3 regions of the Dyella koreensis genome follow, and region 2 is predicted to be linked to each of the others. Evidence: riboswitches for the same ligand, from Rfam matches in the RefSeq annotation. Region 2 holds a riboswitch; each other region holds the start of a gene.
What was found. A riboswitch is a leader RNA that binds a small molecule or an ion and turns the genes downstream of it on or off. The one in region 2 is predicted to bind cobalamin.
Positions count from the first base shown of each region.

Region 1: another riboswitch for cobalamin. It lies ahead of ISS97_RS08540 (ribonucleoside-diphosphate reductase subunit alpha); the one in region 2 lies ahead of btuB (TonB-dependent vitamin B12 receptor).
Region 3: another riboswitch for cobalamin. It lies ahead of btuB (TonB-dependent vitamin B12 receptor); the one in region 2 lies ahead of btuB (TonB-dependent vitamin B12 receptor).

Region 1 covers NZ_JADIKD010000009.1:247,226-253,996, forward strand. Annotated here, with positions in the region: gene ISS97_RS08520 (alpha/beta hydrolase) at 1-89, shown strand, start outside; gene zapE (cell division protein ZapE) at 112-1,233, shown strand; gene ISS97_RS08530 (alpha/beta hydrolase) at 1,263-2,111, opposite strand; gene ISS97_RS08535 (peptidase C13) at 2,193-2,579, shown strand; cobalamin riboswitch at 3,053-3,266, shown strand; gene ISS97_RS08540 (ribonucleoside-diphosphate reductase subunit alpha) at 3,533-5,938, shown strand; gene ISS97_RS08545 (DUF4180 domain-containing protein) at 5,971-6,318, shown strand; gene ISS97_RS08550 (ribonucleotide-diphosphate reductase subunit beta) at 6,375-6,771, shown strand, end outside.
Region 2 covers NZ_JADIKD010000008.1:281,561-288,331, reverse strand. Annotated here, with positions in the region: gene ISS97_RS06940 (cobyrinate a,c-diamide synthase) at 1-766, opposite strand, end outside; gene cobO (cob(I)yrinic acid a,c-diamide adenosyltransferase) at 763-1,362, opposite strand; gene ISS97_RS06930 (hypothetical protein) at 1,377-1,967, opposite strand; gene btuB (TonB-dependent vitamin B12 receptor) at 1,989-3,854, opposite strand; cobalamin riboswitch at 3,965-4,182, opposite strand; gene ISS97_RS06920 (phosphocholine-specific phospholipase C) at 4,859-6,771, shown strand, end outside.
Region 3 covers NZ_JADIKD010000006.1:170-6,940, reverse strand. Annotated here, with positions in the region: gene ISS97_RS02025 (TonB-dependent receptor) at 1-97, opposite strand, end outside; gene ISS97_RS02020 (hypothetical protein) at 583-882, opposite strand; gene ISS97_RS02015 (TonB-dependent receptor) at 1,101-4,133, opposite strand; cobalamin riboswitch at 4,560-4,793, shown strand; gene btuB (TonB-dependent vitamin B12 receptor) at 4,922-6,771, shown strand, end outside.

The sequences.
Region 1 (6,771 bases), on a different contig from region 2:
CCGGCCATTTCTTCCATCGCCGTCTGATGGACCTGCGCGGCGCGATCAAGCACGACGTGCGCGACTGGCTGCCGCCGCCGCGCAGCTGAGCCATTACTTCGATTACCCCTCATGAGTGAAGATCTTTCGATCGCGCCCAGCGCGCGCTATCACGAAGGCGTCGCCGCGCACCGCTGGGAATCCGACCCGGCCCAGCTCGCCGTGCTGCCCGAGTTCGACCGCATGCACGCCGCCCTGTGCGCAACACCGGCCTCGAACGGCGGTGGTCTGTTTGGACGGCTGAAATCCCTGCTCGGCAACGAGGCGCGTGAAGCCGTGCCCGGCCTGTATCTGTGGGGCAGCGTCGGCCGCGGCAAAACCTTCCTGATGGACCTCTTCGTCGCCAGCCTCCCGCATGGCGTCGCACTGCGCCGGCACTACCACCGCTTCATGGGTGAGGTGCACGAGCGCCTGCGCGAGCTCGGCGAACGACAGGATCCCCTGCTCGAGGTCGCTGATGGCCTCGCCGCGCGCTGCCGCGTGCTGTGCCTGGACGAATTCCTGGTCAACGACATCGGCGACGCGATGATCCTCGGCACCCTGCTTGAAGCGCTGTTCGCGCGCGGCGTGAGCCTGGTCACTACCTCCAATACACAGCCGGCGAATCTCTATAAAGACGGCCTGCAGCGCGCGCGCTTCCTGCCCGCCATCGCACTGATCGAAAAGCACTGCCGCGTGGTGGAAATGATCTCCTCGCGCGACTGGCGCCTGCGCGCACTGACCCAGGCACCGGTGTATTTCACCCCGCCCAGCGCCGAGGCCGAGCGTTCACTGTCGCGCATCTTCACCACGCAAGCGCAGGGCGACGTGATCGAGAACGGCGAAATCATCGTCAACGATCGCCCGATCCCGGTGCGCAAGCAGGCCGGCAATATTCTGTGGTTTGAATTCGATGCACTCTGCGAAGGCCCGCGCGCGGTGGCGGACTACATCGCCATCGCCAAGGCCGGTCCGGCCGTGATCGTCTCCAATGTGCCGCAATTCAGCATCTACACCGACGACGCTGCTCGCCGCTTCGTGCTGCTGGTGGACGAGTTCTACGACCGTCACGTCAAGCTGATCCTCTCCGCCGCCGCACCGATTACCGATCTGTACGACGGCGAGCGCCTGCGCGCGGAATTCGGCCGCACCGAATCGCGCCTGATCGAAATGCAGAGCGAGGAATACCTGGCGTCGGAACACCGCGCCGATTGAGAATTCCGCAGCAGCTCGTTACGGAGCGACTATTTCTGCTTCACGGTGACGCCGCTCAAGACAGGCGGCGTGCCGCAATGACCACCCCGCAAGGCATCCAGATACGCCGCCACCAGCGTCGTCGTGCTCTGCTGCACACCCGCCGCAAACTGCCCGCCGCCGAAGTTCATATGGTTCGCGCCATCAACCACGGCGAGCCAGCGACACCCCGGACTTAATCCATCAAACGCCTGCATGCGCCAGCGATAGTCGCCGCCCAGCCCTTGATCGCGCGTGCCCGTGACCAACAACATCGGCGCGCGGATCGGCGCCCATGCGCCATCGGGAAACACCGGCCCCGGCCCTTCCTGCGACAACGCCACGTAGGCATCGAAACCGCCTTTCGGCTGCAACCCCAGTTTGTTGCGCGCCCCAGCTTCCAGCATCACCGTGATGGCGCCCATCGAGTGCCCCAGCAGTGCCTTGAACGATGCATGGCAACGCTGCTCCGACCACGCCAGCGCGGCATCGACATCCATAAAGCGCGCCTTGTACGCCGGCGCGTCGGTAACCAGTGCGGTGAGACCACCCTTGAATCCGTCACTGCGCATGTCCTGCTTCAACACCGGCAGGCCACTCTCGCGATGCCCCATCACCAGCACACGCCAGCCGTCCTTGCTCATCGCTTCGCCCACATAACGCAGGCCGCTTTCGCTACCACCCGCGCCGTGAGAAACCAGCAGCAATGGCGGACAACCGTTTGCGCTGACCGGCTCATACACCTGCAGCGGTGTCTGCGCGCCGTCGGCACGCGGCACCGTCAGCCGCTCCGAGGCATGCGCCGCCCAGGCACCGATCAGCAACAGCGCGGCCATCCATATACCTACGCGTAGCGACATACGTCCGCCTCCTCAAGAAGCATCACGTCAACCCACCACATGCTGGTAACGTGGCGCCCTTCCCCGTGACCGGAGCCCGCCATGTCCAGCCTGCTGATCCTGGCCCTGCTAACCGCCGCCGCGGCGGATACCCCCAGCGACGACTTCACAACGCGCGTCACGCAAGCCAAGTTGACCGAAGCCAGCGCCACCGGCCCGGCCTACCAAAAGCAGCTGTGGGACCAAATCGGCAACCCGACCACCGACGCACTCAAGGGCTGCATCAGCTCCCTGCCGAAAGCCAACAAAGCCCCCTTCACCCTCGTCGCCGACGTACAACCCGACGGCAACCTCACCCGCGTCGAAGTCCGCCCCACCACCGACGTCGCCACCTGCCTCCTCAGCCGCTTCGCCACCTGGAAACTGCCAGCACCACCGAGCAGCCCCGCGCCGTATTCGATCGAAGTGGATTTCACGATCACGCACTAGATGCGAAGCGAACCCATGATCGAGCTTCCGGGCTGGAGGACAGGCCCCGTAGAAAACCACCCCAACGTCTGACACTGGTAAAGACGTAGCTACAGAGCGCGCCGCCTGCTCTCAGGCCATTTCTCTTTGGTTACTTTCTCTCTAGGCCCCCTCGGGGGGTTGGGCCAGCAAAGAGAAAGTGACCCGGCTCGCGGCAGCGAGTCGGAAGCCCGCGGCAGGCGAGCCAGGGCACGCAGACGCGACAATCGAAGCACTTCACTACTGGATTCCAGCCTTCGCTGGAATGACGAAGTAGGCGGGAATGGCTCAAGGGCCGCTCCCGCCCCCCACGAGGAAGAGGAAGCCACCCCCACACTTCCGAACCCCCACTAAAAAATTTCCAATCCCCGCCAACCCCGCACCCCATCCCGCCCCACCCCACTTATCCACCGCCTTATGCACAACTTATTGGGTTGACCCACCCCATCCCACCCGATATGTTGTGCCCCGTCGGTGCCACTCTCAGACCCACGGTCGGATTGGCTTAATAGGGAATCCGGTGCGAATCCGGAACTGCCCCGCAGCGGTAAGCAGAAACGAAAGCCCCCATCGCACTGGCCCACTGTGGCTGGGAAGCGGGAGCGAGTAGGCCGGGTCGCAAGGCCCATGTCTGCGAGTCCGAAGACCTGCCGGCACATCGCGAACTGAGCTTCGCGGTGAGTGATGGCGGCTTCCGCGGGGAAGCGCGTCGTGGCGCAGGGCGCGTTGCCCTGCCGATCGACCGTCCGCGCAAATCGCCATCGTCTCAGCCCCTGCGCGCGGGAGCAGGTAGTTGATGAATGTTTTCCCTGGCCTGGAGCGATGCCGCCATGCAACCTATCGATACCGACTCGCGCGAGCGCACTGACGACCGCGCGGACGCATCCGCTTTCCCCGCCGCCGAGGCGGCCCCTGCCACCCACACGCCCGCGGCGATGGAAGCGATCGCGGAAACCCCGTTTGCCCTCACTCCCCCGCACAACCCCGGCCAGATGCGCGTCACCAAGCGCAATGGCGGCCAGGAAGTGGTCGACGTCAACAAGATCGTGCGCGCGGTGACCCGCGCCGGCGAAGGCCTGCACGCGGTCGACCCGCTGCGCGTGGCCCTGAAGACCATCGGCGGCCTGTACGACGGCGCCACCACGCGCGAGCTGGACGAACTGTCCATCCGCACTGCCGCCGCGCTCACTGCCGAAGAACCCGAATACGGCCAGCTCGCCGCGCGCCTACTTGGCGCGTACGTCGACAAGGAAGTGAGCGGCCAGGAAATCCAGAGCTTCTCGCAGTCGATCGCACGCGGCTCGGAACTGGGCATCCTCAACGGTCGCCTGCGCGATTTCGTTGCCGCCAACGCGCGCAAGCTCAACGACGCCATCGACGTCCACGCTACGCGCCGCTTCGAGTACTTCGGCCTGCGCACCGTGTACGACCGCTACCTGCTGCGCCATCCGCAGCAGCGCAAGGTCATCGAGACGCCGCAGTACTTCTTCATGCGCATCGCCTGCGCGCTGGGCGGCAACGAGATCGGCGAGACGCTGGAGCTGTACCGTTTGCTGTCGTCGCTGGAATACATCGCCAGCTCGCCCACGCTGTTCAACGCCGGCACCGCGCACGAACAGCTCAGCTCCTGCTTCCTGCTCGACTCGCCCACCGATTCGCTGGAGTCGATCTACGAGAAGTACGGCGACGTCGCCAAGCTCAGCAAGTTCGCCGGCGGCATCGGCCTGGCCTATTCGCGCGTGCGTTCGCGCGGCTCGCTGATCAAGGGCACCAACGGCCATTCCAACGGCCTGGTGCCGTGGCTGAAGACGCTGGACGCCTCGGTCGCCGCGGTGAACCAGGGCGGCAAGCGCAAGGGCGCGGCCTGCGTGTACCTGGAGCCGTGGCACGCCGACATCGAGGAATTCCTCGAACTGCGCGACAACACCGGCGACGAAGCGCGCCGCACGCACAACCTCAACCTGGCCAACTGGATTCCCGACGAATTCATGCGCCGCGTGGAGAGCGATGGCGACTGGTCGCTGTTCGATCCCAAGATCGTGCCGCACTTCGTCGACAGCTGGGGCGAGACCTTCGAGCGCGCCTATCGCGAAGCCGAAACCAGTGGCCTCGCCGCGAAGAAGGTCAAGGCCCGCGAGCTGTACGCCCGCATGCTGCGCACCTTGGCGCAGACCGGCAACGGCTGGATGACCTTCAAGGATCGCAGCAACGCCACCAGCAACCAGACGGCCAAGGCCGAGAACGTCATCCACCTGTCCAACCTGTGCACCGAGATCCTCGAGGTGACCAACGCGGGTGAGACGGCGGTGTGCAACCTCGGCTCGATCAATCTTGCGCGCCATGTCGTCGACGGCGTGTTCGATTTCGAGAAGCTCGCTGCCACCGCGCGCACCGCGGTGCGTCAGCTGGACCGCGTGATCGATCTCAACTTCTACCCGATCGACACCGCCGCCACCGCCAACCGCAAGTGGCGCCCGGTGGGCCTGGGCGTGATGGGCCTGCAGGATGTGTTCTTCAAGCTGCGCCTGCCGTTCGACTCCGCCGAAGCACTGGCGCTGTCGACGCGCATCGCCGAAGAGATCTATTTCAACGCGCTGTCGATGTCGAACGAACTTGCCGAACAGGCCGGCGCGCATCCGGGCTTCGACGAGAGCCGCGCAGCCAATGGCGAACTGCAGTTCGATTACTGGCAGCAAGCCGCGCCGCACGACACCGCGCGCTGGGATGCCCTGCGTGCGCGCATCAAGCAGCACGGCCTGCGCAACTCGCTGCTGATCGCCATCGCTCCGACCGCGACCATCGCCTCCATCGCCGGCTGCTATGAGTGCATCGAGCCGCAGGTCAGCAACCTGTTCAAACGCGAAACGCTGTCGGGCGACTTCCTGGTAGTGAACCGCCATCTGGTCGACGAGCTGAAGACACTCGGCCTGTGGACACCGGAAGTCCGCGACCAGATCAAGCTGGCCGAAGGCTCCATCCAGGGCATCGTCGCGATTCCGGAGCGCCTGCGCCTGATCTATCGCACCGTCTGGGAGCTGCCGCAGAAGGCCTTGATCGATCTGGCCGCATCGCGCGGTGCGTACATCGACCAGAGCCAGTCGCTGAACCTGTTCATGGAGAACCCGAACATCGGCCAACTCAGCTCCATGTACATGTATGCATGGAAGTCGGGGGTGAAGACCACCTATTACTTGCGCTCGCGTCCCGCCACCAAGATCACCAAGACGACGGTGTCCGCTCCGGCGGCGAAGGTCGAAGCACCCGTGGTCGACCAGGATCAGGCCAACGCTGCGGTGTTCTGCTCACTCGAGAACCCCGAGTACTGCGAAGCCTGCCAGTAACCCATCGCCGGCCGGATCCGGGAGAACCCTTCATGACACTGGAGCGATCGATCATCATCGCTGCCGAACAAGCGCTGTCCATCCACTCGCGCGGCGATATCGCCGACGCCGTGGGCGCCAGCTTTGGCTCGGACGGACTGGTGGTGACGGAAGACGACGTGTCGAAGGATTTCTTCTTGCTCAGCACCGGACTGGCCGGCGAGCTGTTTCAGAAGTTCACCAACTACCGCATCCCCGTCGCCGTGGTGATCAAGGATTTCTCGTCCTACGGCGAACGCTTTGCGGAGCTGGCCCGGGAGCATGCCACGCACGCTTCCGTCCGTTTCGTCCACTCGACGGCTGAGGCGGTCGAGTGGCTGACCTCCCGGTCGGCGGCCTAGCGCGCCCCTGGCGCCAGCCGTCGATATACCTACTAGAACATCTATCGGGAACCACCGTGTCCACTCAGTCCGAACGCAACCAACGCATCCTCGACCCCGGCTTCGAACTCACCCTGCGCCCCATGCGCTACCCCGAGTTCTACGAGATGTACCGCAACGCCATCAAGAACACCTGGACGGTGGAGGAAGTGGACTTCTCGCTGGATGTCACCGACCTCAAGTCGAAGATGTCGGATGCGGATCGCCATCTGATCCACCGCCTGGTGGCGTTCTTCGCTACCGGCGACACCATCGTGTCGAACAACCTGGTGCTGAATCTTTACCAGCACATCAATTCGCCGGAAGCGCGCATGTATCTGTCGCGCCAGTTGTATGAGGAAGCGCTGCATGTGCAGTTCTACCTGACGCTGCTGGACACCTACATTCCCGATCCCGCCGAGCGCCATAAAGCGT
Region 2 (6,771 bases):
TGGCGGGATAGATGAAACAGAATGCGTCGTCACGCGCGATGGCGATGCGCTGTCCCTCCAGACGTGGTGCGATGGACGCAACGTCTTCGGCAGCGAATGCCACCGGTGGCGGCAACGCCAACGAAACATACGTTTCCAGCGCGTCGGCCAGCGCATCGATACGCGCATCGAGATCGCTCAGTTCTCCTGCGGACACCAGACCAAGATGCCGCTCCGGCAAGGCCAGCGCGGGATCTCGCGGCAATGCGCCGAGCCAATGCAGATCCGGCGGAAGGCTCTCCGCCAACAGCTTGGCGTGGTACGCGCTGCCGATGCGGTTGGCCGCGACGCCATGCACTTTCAACCCGTCGCGATAGCGCGCCAGGCCCGTCGCGATCGCACCGAACGTCTGCGCCATCGCCGAACCGTCGATCACCGCCAACACCGGCAGGCCGAACTGCTGGGCCAGATCGGCGCTGGAAACGCCGCCGTCGAACAGACCCATCACGCCTTCCACCAGGATCAGATCGGCCTCGCCGGCCGCATGGTAAAGACGCGCACGCACATCGGCCGCGCCACCCATCCAGCCATCGAGTTGATACACCGGCCGGCCACTGGCGCGCTCCAGCACCATCGGATCGAGAAAGTCCGGCCCGGTCTTGAACACCTGCACGCGCCGCCCCTGCCGCGCATGCGCACGCGCCAGTGCCGCGGTGAAAGAAGTCTTGCCCTGTCCCGATGCGGGCGCAGACACCAGCAGCGCGGGACAATGGCGCGGCGCGCTCACAGCTCGATGCCCTTCTGCGCCTTGATGCCTGCTTCAAAGGCGTGCTTGACGACGCGCATCTCCGTCACCGTGTCGGCCACCTCGACCAACCCGCTCGGCGCGCCGCGACCGGTGATCACCACGTGCTGATTCGGCGGACGCGCGGCGACGGCCGCCAGCACCTGTTCGAGCTGTATGTACTGCTTGACCAGGGCGATGTTCAACTCATCCAGCAAGACAAAGTCGTAGCTCGCGTCGCTCAGCATGCGCGCCGCGATCTCCCACGCAGCCTGCGCGGCGGCAATATCGCGCGACTTGTCCTGGGTCTCCCAGGTGAAGCCCTCGCCCATCACGTGATAGTCCAGCTCGTCGGCGAAGCGGCGGAAGAACGCTTCCTCGCCAGTCGAGAAGCTGCCCTTGATGAACTGCACCACGCCGCAGCGGAAACCGTGCCCCAGCGAGCGGGCCAGCATGCCGAAGCCGGACGAACTTTTACCCTTGCCGTTACCGGTGTTCACCACCAGCACACCGCGCTCGATGGTGGCGCGGGCGATCTTGCGATCCACCAGTTCCTTCTTGCGCTGCATGCGCTCGCGGTGGCGTTCTTCCGGGGTCATCGCTTCGCGATTCGTCATGCCCGGCGCTCCGCCGCGACGCTACGCGCCGCGACCACACGCTGATAGATGGCAAAGCCCGCCAGCGCGACCGCGACGTAGGTCATCGTGGTACGTACGAACAGCGGACCCCACTGCCATAGCCGCGCGAGGTATTCGCTCATGTGCGGCTGCGCATAGCGTCCGCCCAGCCAGTAGAACGCACCATTGGAGATGGCGAAGGAGCACGCCGCCGCAAGCAGCGCCACGGCCAACGCGCCGGCCAGCGAACCGGCGCTCGCCTGCAGACGATCGGCATACCAGCGGCCGCCGTACCACAGCACCGCGTAGGCCAGCAGTAGGAAGGAATACGCCGGCGTCACGCAGAAGTCGCTGACACCGGCGTACGACACCGAGATCCAGTCGAGTACGACTGCCAACACCATGAACAGGCCGAAGTAGAGGTGCTTGCGCAGACTCAGCCCGCCAAGAAAGAACACCGCCATCGAGGCATCCGGCAAGTTCAATGCCGTGCCGAAATGATGAAAGCGTGTAGCGATCATCACCGCGGCCAGCGACACCAGCAGCAGGATGGAGAAACGCGAGGACGGTGGTTTCATGGTCAGCATTCCGTAGAGAGGTCGAAGGATTTAGCGTGCCGGCTGATAGCTCACGCTCAGCATCGCCGTGCGCCCTAGCTGGTTGTAGAACGCGGCGGTCTCATAGCGCTTGTCGAACACGTTGCGTGCGCTGAGCTGCAGCTTCCAGCTGCGATCCAGCGCGTAAGCCAGGCGAAGATCAGTCAGGGCGTAGCCGCCAAGACGCGTGCGGTTGGCGATGTCGTCATAGCGATGGTCAGCGGCATACACGCTGGCACCGATGCTGAAATCACCAAAGCTGCGGTCCGCATCGATGCGCGCGCTGCGCCCAGCACGGCGCGGCAACAGGCGGTCGTGATTGGGGCCATCGCTCTCGTTGCGCGGATCGAGCCAGGTTGCCGTACCGCGCAGATCCCAGCCGGCCAGCGTGGTATTCGCCACCGCTTCCACGCCATGAATGCGCGCGCGCTCCACATTGCCCGGCAGCCCCACCGAGGCGTCATAGGCGATCAGGTCGCGAATACGCGTTTCGAAAGCGTTGAGCGACCAGCCGCCCCAGCCATGCGTGCCTCGCAGGCCCAGCTCGTAGCTGCGTGAACTCTCCGGCCGCAGCGACGGACTGCCGTAGCCGGGGTAATACAACTCGTTGAAGGTCGGTGCCTTGAATGCCGTGCCCGCACTCGCCGTAAGCCGCAAGGTGCGAGTGAAGTCCCAGCCCCACAGCACGCTGCCGGTGGTCTTGCCGCCGAACTGCTGATTGTCGTCGCGGCGCACGCTGGCCTGCAGCGAATGCGCGCCGAAAACCTGCTGCCACTGGCCAAACACGCCACGGTTGAGGCGACGGTCGCGCGCGTAGGTGGTCGTGCTGTCCACGCGATCGCGCTGCCAGTCGTAGCCCAGGCTCCACAGCCCACCACCCAGCGCAAGATCGCCCTGCAGCGAACCGAGATCGCGATGGGTATTGAAGGTGCTGGAGAACACGCCGTTCTTGTAGTTGTCGCTGAGATCCGCGCTCTGCCCCACGTTCAAGGTCAGCGTCAGCAACTTGCTCGGGCGGTAATGCACACGCGCGCCGCCCACTTGCTGCACCACGTCGGACTGGTTGGTCAGCGAGCCGTCGTATTCGTTATAGCCCCAGCTGCGCAGCCACTGCGCATCCGCGTCCCAGGCCTCGCTGAAGCGGTAGCCGCCCTTGAGCGATACCGAGCTGTCGCGGAACCCGTCGCGATCCGGTTCGTAGACAAAACAACCCGCGCCGCCCGGCGAAGGCTTGCCACGGCAGGCATTGATACCGTCGGTGTTCTCATGCGTCGCCTCGACCGCATACCAGCCGTCACCCACCTTGCCGCCCAGCCCAGCACCCGCGCGGACGCTCTGGTTGCTGCCATAGCCAAGATTGAAATTCGGCTCGAACGCGCCCTGCGGACGGCGCGTGAAAATCTGGATCACACCACCCAGCGCTTCCGAACCGTACAGGCTCGAAAACGGCCCGCGCACGATCTCGATACGCTCGATCTGCTCCACCGGGATGTTCTGGATCGACGCCTGGCCCAGCGTGGCCGAACCGATCTTCACGCCGTCCACCAGCACCAATACGTGATCCGCCTCGGTACCGCGCAGAAACAAGGAAGTCGCCTTGCCCGGCCCACCGTTGTTGGCGATCGACAAACCCGGCGTACCCTGCAGCAAATCCTGCACCGACTGCGGCTGCAGCCGCTCGATATCCGCCCGATCGATCACCGTCACCGCCGCCAGCGTACTGGCCTGCGTCTGCTCCGTACGCGTGGCCGTTACCACCACGCCATTGAGATCACTCGCCGAATCATCTGCCGCATCCGCGGCGAACACCGGCAAACATACGAAAGACACCGCGGCCGCCAACGCAGACCGGCGAAAAAAAGAAACATGCAATGACACTGAGAGCTCCTACACCGCGCCTGCCCGCGCGGAACGCATGGGGTCAGGACAGACGGAGGGAGACTTGGCCGGCGTGCTGACGCACACCACCCACGACATCGCCCACCGCATGTCCGGTTCACCTCAAGGCCGGTCTCCGGGCTCGCGAGCGAAAGCAGTGATGCCTTCCCGACCAGCACCTTCCCATGCCTAAGCACAGTGGCTCTCGCTGATCGTTATCTCGCCTACCGTTGCGGGGGCAGCTCCGGAATAGCCATAAAGACGGCGCACCGGATTCCCGTTTCAACCACCAGCCAAGCCGGCAGTCACCTCAGGTCCGGCGATCTTAGCGCAGCGCGGGCGATATGTCGGGATTTGCAGGCTGCCTATAGAGAACCGCAACAAGTAGCCGCGCGATCCCGAGCACCCACCCCTCACCCCAACCCTCTCCCCAGAGGGGAGAGGGAGCCGCTCTTTCTTTAATCTTTGCTGGGCGATGCGAAGCGAGCCCGTCACCGGGTCCCCTGTGGAGCGGTGAGGGTTGGACGATCAGGCCCCGAAGGGGGCATCGACAGGACGTCGATGCCTTTTCGACACGACAGGGACGTCGTGTCGAAAAGCCCGGCCAAGCCTCACGGACCCGCAGGCGAAGCCGGAGGGCGCGCAACCGGGGTGCCCTCTCTTTTGGTTACTTTTCTCTGGGCAAGCAGAGAAAAGTAACTCGTCTCGCAGCAGCGAGACGAAACCCCGTCGCAGGCGGACCAGTGAGCGATAACGCGGCAACCGAGCGACAACTCCCTGGATTCCGGCCTACGCCGGAATGACGAAGTAGGAAACGGGATCGCGAGCATCCATCACCGATCCCAGCGCATCCAGCGCATAGACACCGCACCCCACCCATCCACCCCCCGAAAAAAAACTGCCCCACAAGTGGCACAGCCCTGCAACACCCATCAGTTGTCCTAGGCGGCGGGGAATTCCACCTGCCGCCGGCCACCCATGCCGGCGCCCACCTGGAGTGCGGCATGAGCGAGATCGACGACATCAAGCGACGCAGTTTCCTCAAGATGGCCGCCGCCTCCGCCGGCGGACTGGCCGCGATGTCCGCCCTGCCACCGGCGATCCGGCAGGCGCTGGCGACGCCCGCCGCGTCCGTCAGCGGCACCATCACCGACGTGCAGCACGTGGTGATCTTCATGCAGGAGAACCGCGCGTTCGATCACTACTACGGCAGCCTGTCCGGCGTGCGCGGATTCGCCGATCGCGTGCCTGCGCTGCTGCCCGGCGGCGCGCAGAACGTGTGGCACCAGCCGTACACCGGCAACTCGGCGGGCTACATGCTGCCGTTCCACATGGATACGACCACCACCAGCGGCATCTGCATCAATGCGCCGGCGATGAGCTATCCGGTGGACACGGCGATCTGGAACAACGGCAAGTTCGATTCATGGAATACCGCGCGCTCGCCCGGCCTCGGCATGGGTTACTTCACGCGCAACGACTTGCCGTTCTATTACGCGCTGGCCGACAACTTCACCATCTGCGACCAGTACTTCTGCTCCACGCTGACCCAGACCAACCCGAACCGCCTGCATTTCTTCACCGGCAGCAACGGGCTTTCGGTGGGGCAATCGGCGGTGCTGGACAACACCGAGCCGAGCGCAGGCTTCAGCTGGACTACCTACGCGGAGCGCCTGCAGGCGGCGGGGATCAGCTGGAAGGTCTATCAGCAGAGCAACAATTTCGACGACAACGCGCTGGCCTGGTTCAGCAACTTCAAGAAATCATCGGCGGGCCAGCCGCTGTACGACCGCGGCATGGCGACCGTGCAAAACCTAGTGACGGCGTTCGCCAACGACGTGGCGAATGACACGCTGCCGCAGGTGTCGTGGATCGTGGCGCCGGACTACCTCTCCGAGCACGCCAACTACAAACCGGCTTATGGCGAAAACCTCAGTGCGCAGCTGCTGGCCGCACTGGTCGCCAACCCAGCCGTGTATGCCAAGACGGTGTTCATCCTCAACTACGACGAGAACGGTGGTTTCTTCGATCACGTACCGCCGCCGACACCGCCTTCGTCATCCGCCAATGGCCTTTCCACCGTCAGCACCACGGGCGAGATCAGCAACGGCAAGCCGATCGGCCTGGGTTTCCGCGTGCCGATGACGGTGATCTCGCCATGGTCGACCGGCGGCTGGGTCTGCTCGGAAGTGTTCGACCACACGTCGGTACTGCGCTTCCTGGAAAAACGCTTTGGCGTCGCCGAACCCAATATCAGCGCGTGGCGCCGCGCCGTGTGCGGCGACCTGACCTCGGTGTTCGACTTCAGCGGCAGCAATACAGCGTGGCCGAATCTGCCTGGCACCAGCGGCTACCCTGCGCAGGCTGACCAGCAGTGCTCCACCCTGCCCGCTCCCACCGTGCCGAATACGCAGAGCATGCCGGGCGCGGAATCGAATGCCACCCGCCCGGCGCGTGCACTGCCGTATGCGCTGGATATCCAGGGCAGCGTAAACACCTCCACGGGTCGCTACGTACTGCAATTCATCAACACCGGCACAGCCGGCGCGGCATTCCAGGTATACGCCGCCAATCGCAGCGACGGCCCGTGGCGCTATACGGTGGAGGCCGGCAAGACGCTCTCCGATTACTGGAGCGCCAAGACCTACACCAAGGGCATCTATCAGCTCGAAGCGCACGGTCCCAACGGCTTTCTGCGCGTGTTCCAGGGCAGCGTGGCGAACGCCGCGGCGATGCCGGAGATCTCGCTCAGCTACGACCCAGCGAATAACCGCGTGCAGCTGACCATGACCAACGCCGGCAGCAGCACCTGCACCTTTACGGTCAGCAACGGCTATGTCGGCGCGGACGTGCGCATCTATTCGGTGGCGGCGCACGGCAGTGCCACCGATCACTGGGATCTCGGCAGCTCTGCCAA
Region 3 (6,771 bases), on a different contig from region 2:
GCGCCATCACCGTACCGGCAAAACTCATACCGAGCGCGATGGCCAATGCGGTTCGGCGGCAGACGGCCGCGTAACCGGGTTGTCGAAACGTATGCATGTGCTATCTCCCCAAAGACGATCCAAGAAGGACGGGCGTCGTGCGCCCAAAGCGGCGCGGGGACTTGCGGCAACACTGCTTCGCGCAGGTGCTGCACAGACGGAGGGCAACCCCTTGCCCGTCCGTCATCGCAAATTCTCACGACTCGCTGGCCGACCTTAGGAGGGCTCTTGGAGAGGAGTCAACAAAAAATTAAGGTTCAAAGGGGCGACGCGCACGCCAATGCGTGCGATCTGTTACATCACAATCCATTGATATTCATTGGTTTCAGCGGGTAAAGCCGGGCGCCAAATTCATGAACCCAAGCTTAACGCAAGCTTGCGCTCAATCGCCGCCGCCGCGCAAAACAAGCGTGGGAACGTGCGGCCCACATGCGTGGCGCCACGTTTTTATGCGGTTGAGAGGCCCAAAAGTCAGCGAAGAGGACGACCCTCATAGCGATAACGATGGCACCAAGCAATGAGGGTCGTAGCGCTAGCTATAGGTCAAGAACGATGATCGAGCCAACTGGCTACCTGACTCGGGCTTTGCTTGAACTGTATGGCGTCTTCGTCCTTGAAAGGACTTTTAACTTGCGCGGCCTCCAGGCCATCGCACTGCGCCAGGCAGCCAGCATATTCATGGTCGCAAATGGCCTGCTGCGCCGGATTCCCAGGCCCCTGCTGCAGACAGTTCAAATAATTGCGCATGCACGCGGTGCAGTCGTACTGAGCCGATACCGATCCTGAAAACGCACCAGCAACCACTGCTAGCAAGATCGAAGCTGAAATAACCGAACGGTTCATAGCAATCACTCCTTGTGATTAAGCAACGTAGCGAACCTGCAGGTATCAACAACCGGGTCAAACATGATCACTCTGGTGATCAACATTCGCCCGGTCGCATTGATGGTAGATGCGTCGTAACCATGGCGCCACTGCAAATGAAATAAAAAAAGCCGCCGGGGGAACCGGCGGCTTCAAGGGGAGATCGCACCGGGTTGCCCCGACGCTTATGTTTTTATTTACAGCGAGAAGTCGTAGCGAGCGCCCAGGCGAACCGAACGCGGCGCCGAGTAGCTGATCACGCGGCCATAGGTACCGCTGCGAGCACCGCTTCCCAACTGATACGTCTCGATCTGGTTCTGTGCGCGCTGCTGGTTGAAAACGTTGAACACATCGAGGTTGAACGCCAGCTTGTGACCAGCCCAGGCGGGGCGATATTCCGTGCTCAGGTTGAGCGTGTAGTTCCAAGGCAGCGTGCCCTGGCTGCCACGCGGTGCGGTCTGACCATTGCAGTAGAAGTACGACGAACCGTACTGGTAGGGATCGGTCGGATAGATACCGAGGCAGTTCTTCGGTCGACCGGAAGACACCTGCACGATACCGCCAACCAGCCATTCCGGCGTGATCTGATAGTAGCCATAGGCCTTGACCTGATGCCTACGATCATTCGGCAAATTGCCGGTCGCGCCGTACATGATCTCCTTGAAGTCCCACGTTTGGGTCACTGAAGGATCGATCTGGCCGATGTCGGAGAGCAGCAGGCCTTCCGAATTACCGTAGTTGTGCGACCACACGTACTCGACCTTGCCGTACCACTTCTGGTCGAACTGATGTTCGAGGTACACGTTCAAGGCGTAGTACTTGCGCTTCATCTCCGGGAAGCCGAACTCCTTCGCCGACAATGTCACGTTCTTCAGCGTGCCCTTGCCATCGTGATCGATGGTGAAGGTGCCGCCCTTGCCGGGATTGAATAGCAGGCAGGGTGCGCCATCGGTCGCCCAATTGGTGAAGGCAGGGTTGGTGATCGGCGTACCGGCAGCGGCCTCATGGTTGAGGAACGGACGGGCGTCGCAGACGTCATCGATGATGCTCTTCAGATTGCGATAGATAGCTTTCGCACCGAAGGACCAGCTAGGCGCCAGCTGCTTGTCGAAGCCAAGGATGTACTCGTCCTGGTAGTAGGCGCTGATGCCCTTCTTGGCGAGCGTCACCGGATTCGGCGCCGTGCCGTTCGCACCGTTCGCGAAGAACACATTGCTGATCGGCGTCGGGTTGATCGGAGCGTTGGTGGCCGGATCCACACCGCTATAGGTGAAGTACTGGTTCTCGAAACGCTGCGGACCCGCACCGCGGATAGCCACGTTGGACGGAACAGCCAGATGGTAGCGGCCCGCATTGCCGTACAGTTTGAACGTGGAGTCGCCGAACACGTCCCAGGTCAGACCCAGGCGAGGGGCAAGCTGGTGACGCTGCTTGATGAACACGACACCGTCGGTGTTGTAGTTCTTGAACTGCTCGTTGCGCAGGCCGAGATAGGCCAGCCAGCGATCGCTGACCTGCCAATGGTCTTCAATGTACTGCGCCTGCTGCTCGACCTTCACCTTGCCCGCCGCACTAAAGATCGTGCGCTGCGCGACTTCGGTTGCGCCGGCTGGCACATGCATGCCCGGAACAGTGGAGAAGTTGTCCGTAGCGTCATAGTAGGTCCACAGCGCGCCGCCCTGGGTCGCTCGACCGGAGTACGACTCCAGCGTCTGATTATCGATACCGCCACGCAGCGTGTGCGAGCCGAGGTGGTATTCGACGTCGAAGCGGAATGCCTTCGTCTTATCGTTGGCGCCTGGCACGAGCAAATTGCCGCCGACCGGTGCGCAACTGATGCGACCGCCCGTCTTGCGGTTATCCGTGATGTTCGGGCAAACGCCGCCAGAGGAGCCGGCCACCGAGTCCACGTGATCTGCGCTGCTTTCGCCATACAAGGCGTTGATCGTCAGGCTGTCGGTGATGTAACCCGTGTACTTGCCCACATAAACCTTGCCGCCCGGTGCCGAATTGGCAATGCCGGTGTTCTTCTGGTGTTCCGTGCCCTTCAGCGTTCCGGTAACACCCGTGTTGTAGTTGTAGTTATAGATGTTGGTATCTTGGATCGAATCCTCGCCCAGCCCGGTGAACTCAAGGATGTGGCTGTCGGTGATATTCCAGTCGACCTTGGTCATCCAGCGGGTGACCTGACGCGTATCCGTCGTGGTCTTCGTGCTGTTGCCGGTGGTGCCATTGTTCTGGCCGAACTGTGTCAGGCCCGAAGTATCGTTCAGCTCGGCGGAGCCATAGAAGAACAGCTTGTCCTTGATCAGTGGGCCGCCGATATAGACGCCGTACTGCGTCAGGGTGCTCTTCTCATCCGGACGGAAGAAGACCTTGCCGTCGGTCGGACGGCCGCTGCCCACCGGGAAGTAGATAGCGCGCTGAGTAGAACGCAGTGCCGACGGCGTCCACATGACCTCGGCGCCCGCCTTCCACGTATTGGTGCCGCGCTTGGTGATGATGTTGACCACACCACCCGTGGAGCGACCATATTCAGCGCCGTAACCACCGGTGAACACCTGCGCCTGATCGATGGCATCGAACGGCAGGCTGGTAAAGCCAAGGCCCGTAAGCGGGTTGGTAACCGGGAAACCGTTGATGTAGTACTGGTTCTCGGCAGCCGACGCGCCGCCCATGGAGATCGCGTTGCCGTAACGGCTGTCGCCACCGGTGGTGCCCGGCGCCAGCAATGCCGCTGCGTTCACGTTATTGAGGATCGGCAGCTTTTGCAGCTGTTCGGAAGTCAACACCGTACGCGAGTCGACCGACGAGACGTCGATAGCGGGCAACGCGTTGGCTACGACCTGGATGCCTTCGAGGTTCTTCGCGCCCGTATTCGCGGCGGCCGCGGCAGCAAACGAAATCTCGGTACCCGTGCTCACGACCACTTGCACGTTGTCGCGCGAGTTGATGGTTTTGCCGTCCTTCTGGAGGCTCACGCGGTAGCGGCCCACCGGCAACGACGCTGCGCGATAGCGACCGGACGAATCAACCGTGATATCGCGGATCAGACCGTTGTCGAGGTTCTCGATATGAACGGTCGCACCCGTTTCGTCAGCACGGCCAAAGATCGTGCCCGACGCGTTCGACTGAGCGACGACAACACCGGCCAGACTCATGCTCAGGGCAGCTGCGAGCGCAGTCTGACGCCACAACGGCGCCCGACGGGCGTGTTGGTACTTAATCATTAGTTTTCTCCCCAAAATGGCCTTAAGGCCGATAGGCGCAAGCGCCGAACACGAATCGCAAGAACACGTCGAGACCGTCGTAAGTCACCGGCTTCTGGATAGAAGAGGCATCCCCATGCCCCATGAACCGGTACGTAATTTCTGGCGATTCCGCATCGAACATAAGCGGGAGAAGTGACGCACGTCAACAAAAATTTCACGCTTGCGCGGAGCTTACATTCACCGCTTAAACAAGTACTTATGAAGCTTTCTGTAAACTTGCTTGTGGCTTGCTTGAAACTTGCTATCCACTGGTTATTACTCGCATGCAGTGTTCGCAAATTCCTTCATCGAAGACGTATAGACGCCCAAACGAGGTCGCATGAAATAGCGCATCCGCAGGCTCGAGTGGCGCCACTTCAATTGCCAACACCTCACTCCAACCGTTAAAGTTGCGTTTGTTCGGGTGTCCCAACGACCGCATGTCCAAGGGATGAAACGGGAAGCCGGTGCGCCTTGCCTCTTGGCGGCAATGCCGGCGCTGCCCCCGCAACGGTAAGCGAGAGATTTTTTTCGCGGCGACACGCCACTGTGCCTTGGCATGGGAAGGCTGCCGCGGAAAGCGATGCGCGATGCATCGCACTCGTGAGCCCGGAGACCGGCCCGGATGCATACCTGGTGACTCGCGGCGGGCGATGTCGAACCACGTGTCGGCGCATGTCGCCTGCCGTCGTTCCGTTCTTCCCTCCTGCGTCGTCGCCAGCTCGTGAACTCATGAGCCGTGCGCGTGGCGCGGCGAGGAACGCAAGATGAAGAAGACCCTGTTGGCGACGGCGCTGCTGTCGTGCATCGCGATGGCACATGCCGCCGACCAGAACGGCACGCAGCAGCTTTCCCCCGTCGTGGTGACCGCCACGCGCTCGGCGATGCCGGTGGACGAAACGCTGGCGCCGGTGACGGTGATCACCCGCGCGGACATCGAGCGTCTGCAGCCGCAGTCAGTGCAGGATCTGCTGAGCGGCCTGCCGGGCGTGGCCTTCGGCAACGCGGGCGGCATCGGTCAGCAGACTTCGCTCTTCATGCGCGGCACTAATTCCTCGCACACGCTGGTGTTGGTGGACGGTGTGCGCATTGGCACCGTCGGCGCCGGCATTCCGGCCTTCGAGCAGCTGCCGGTGGAACAGATCGAGCGCATCGAAATCGTGCGCGGGCCGCGCTCCAGCCTGTATGGCTCGGATGCGATCGGTGGCGTGATCCAGATCTTTACGCGCCACGGCCAGGCCGGTGAGAACCCGACGCCGTCACTGAACGTGACGGCCGGCAGCCATCGTCTGGTCAATGGTCAGTTCGGTCTTTCCGGCGGCACCGAGCACGCCTGGTACAACGCCAGCATCGGTGGCCAGTACACCCGCGGCATCAACGCTTGCCGTGCCGCCGCGAAGAAAGTCGGCGGCTGCTTCACCGACGAGCCCGACCTCGATGGCTATCGCACCTACAACGGCGCCCTGAGCGGTGGCTATCGCTGGGACAACGGCACCGAACTGAGCGCCAGCCTGCTCAAGAGCAAGGGCGACATCGAGTACGACGGCGACTCCCAGAACTACACGCGCCGTTCGCAGCAGGTGGCCGGTACGAAGCTGAGCTTCGCCGTGCTCGACGCCTGGAAGATGAGCTTGAGCGCCGGCCAGAACCTGGACCGCGCCGACAACTATCTCAACCGTGCCGACCTCGGCGCGAACATGGTGCGCGAGGGTTATCTGTATTCCCGCCGCAACCAGGCCTCGTGGCAGAACGACGTCACGCTGGCGCCGGGCCAGTTGCTCAGCGCGGGCGTGGACTACCAGCAGGAACATCTGCGCAGCGACACCGACTATCTGCGCACCTCGCGCAATAACACCGGTGTGTTCGCCTTCTACCAGGGCCAGTTCGATGCGCACGAGCTGCAGTTGTCGGCACGCCACGACCACAACCAGCAGTTCGGCAACCACAACACGGGCGCCGCTGCCTACGGCTATAGCTTCACCAACGGGATGAAGCTCACCGCCTCCTACGGCACCGCCTTCCACGCACCGACCTTCAACGACCTGTACTTCCCGCCCTTCTTCGGCTTCCCCACCGCCAATCCGGATCTGAAGCCGGAGAAGTCGCGCACCGCCGAGATCGGCCTGTCCGGACGCCCCGGCGTGTGGAACTGGGCGGTCAACGCCTACCAGACTAAGATCACCGACCTCATCGGCTACGACGCCAACTTCGTACCCATCAATGTCAGCAAGGCACGCATCCGCGGCCTCGAAGGCCAACTCGGCGCCGACGTGGACGGCTGGCACGTACGCGGCTACCTCACCTTCCAGAAACCCGAAAACCGCAGCGCCGGTAGCCAGCAAGGCAACCTGCTCGCACGCCGCCCCGAACGCATCGCCCGCATCGACCTCGACCGCGACCTCGGCGCCTTCAGCATCGGCGGCACGGTAAACAGCGAAGGCTACCGCTACGACGATGCCGCCAACCTGCAACGCCTCGGCGGCTACGCCACCGTCGACCTCCGCGCCAGCTGGAACTTCCAGCCCGGCTGGAGTCTGCAGGCACGCGTGGCCAATGTCTTCGACCACCACTATGAAACGGTGCGCTTCTACAACCAGCTGGGGCGTACGGCGTATCT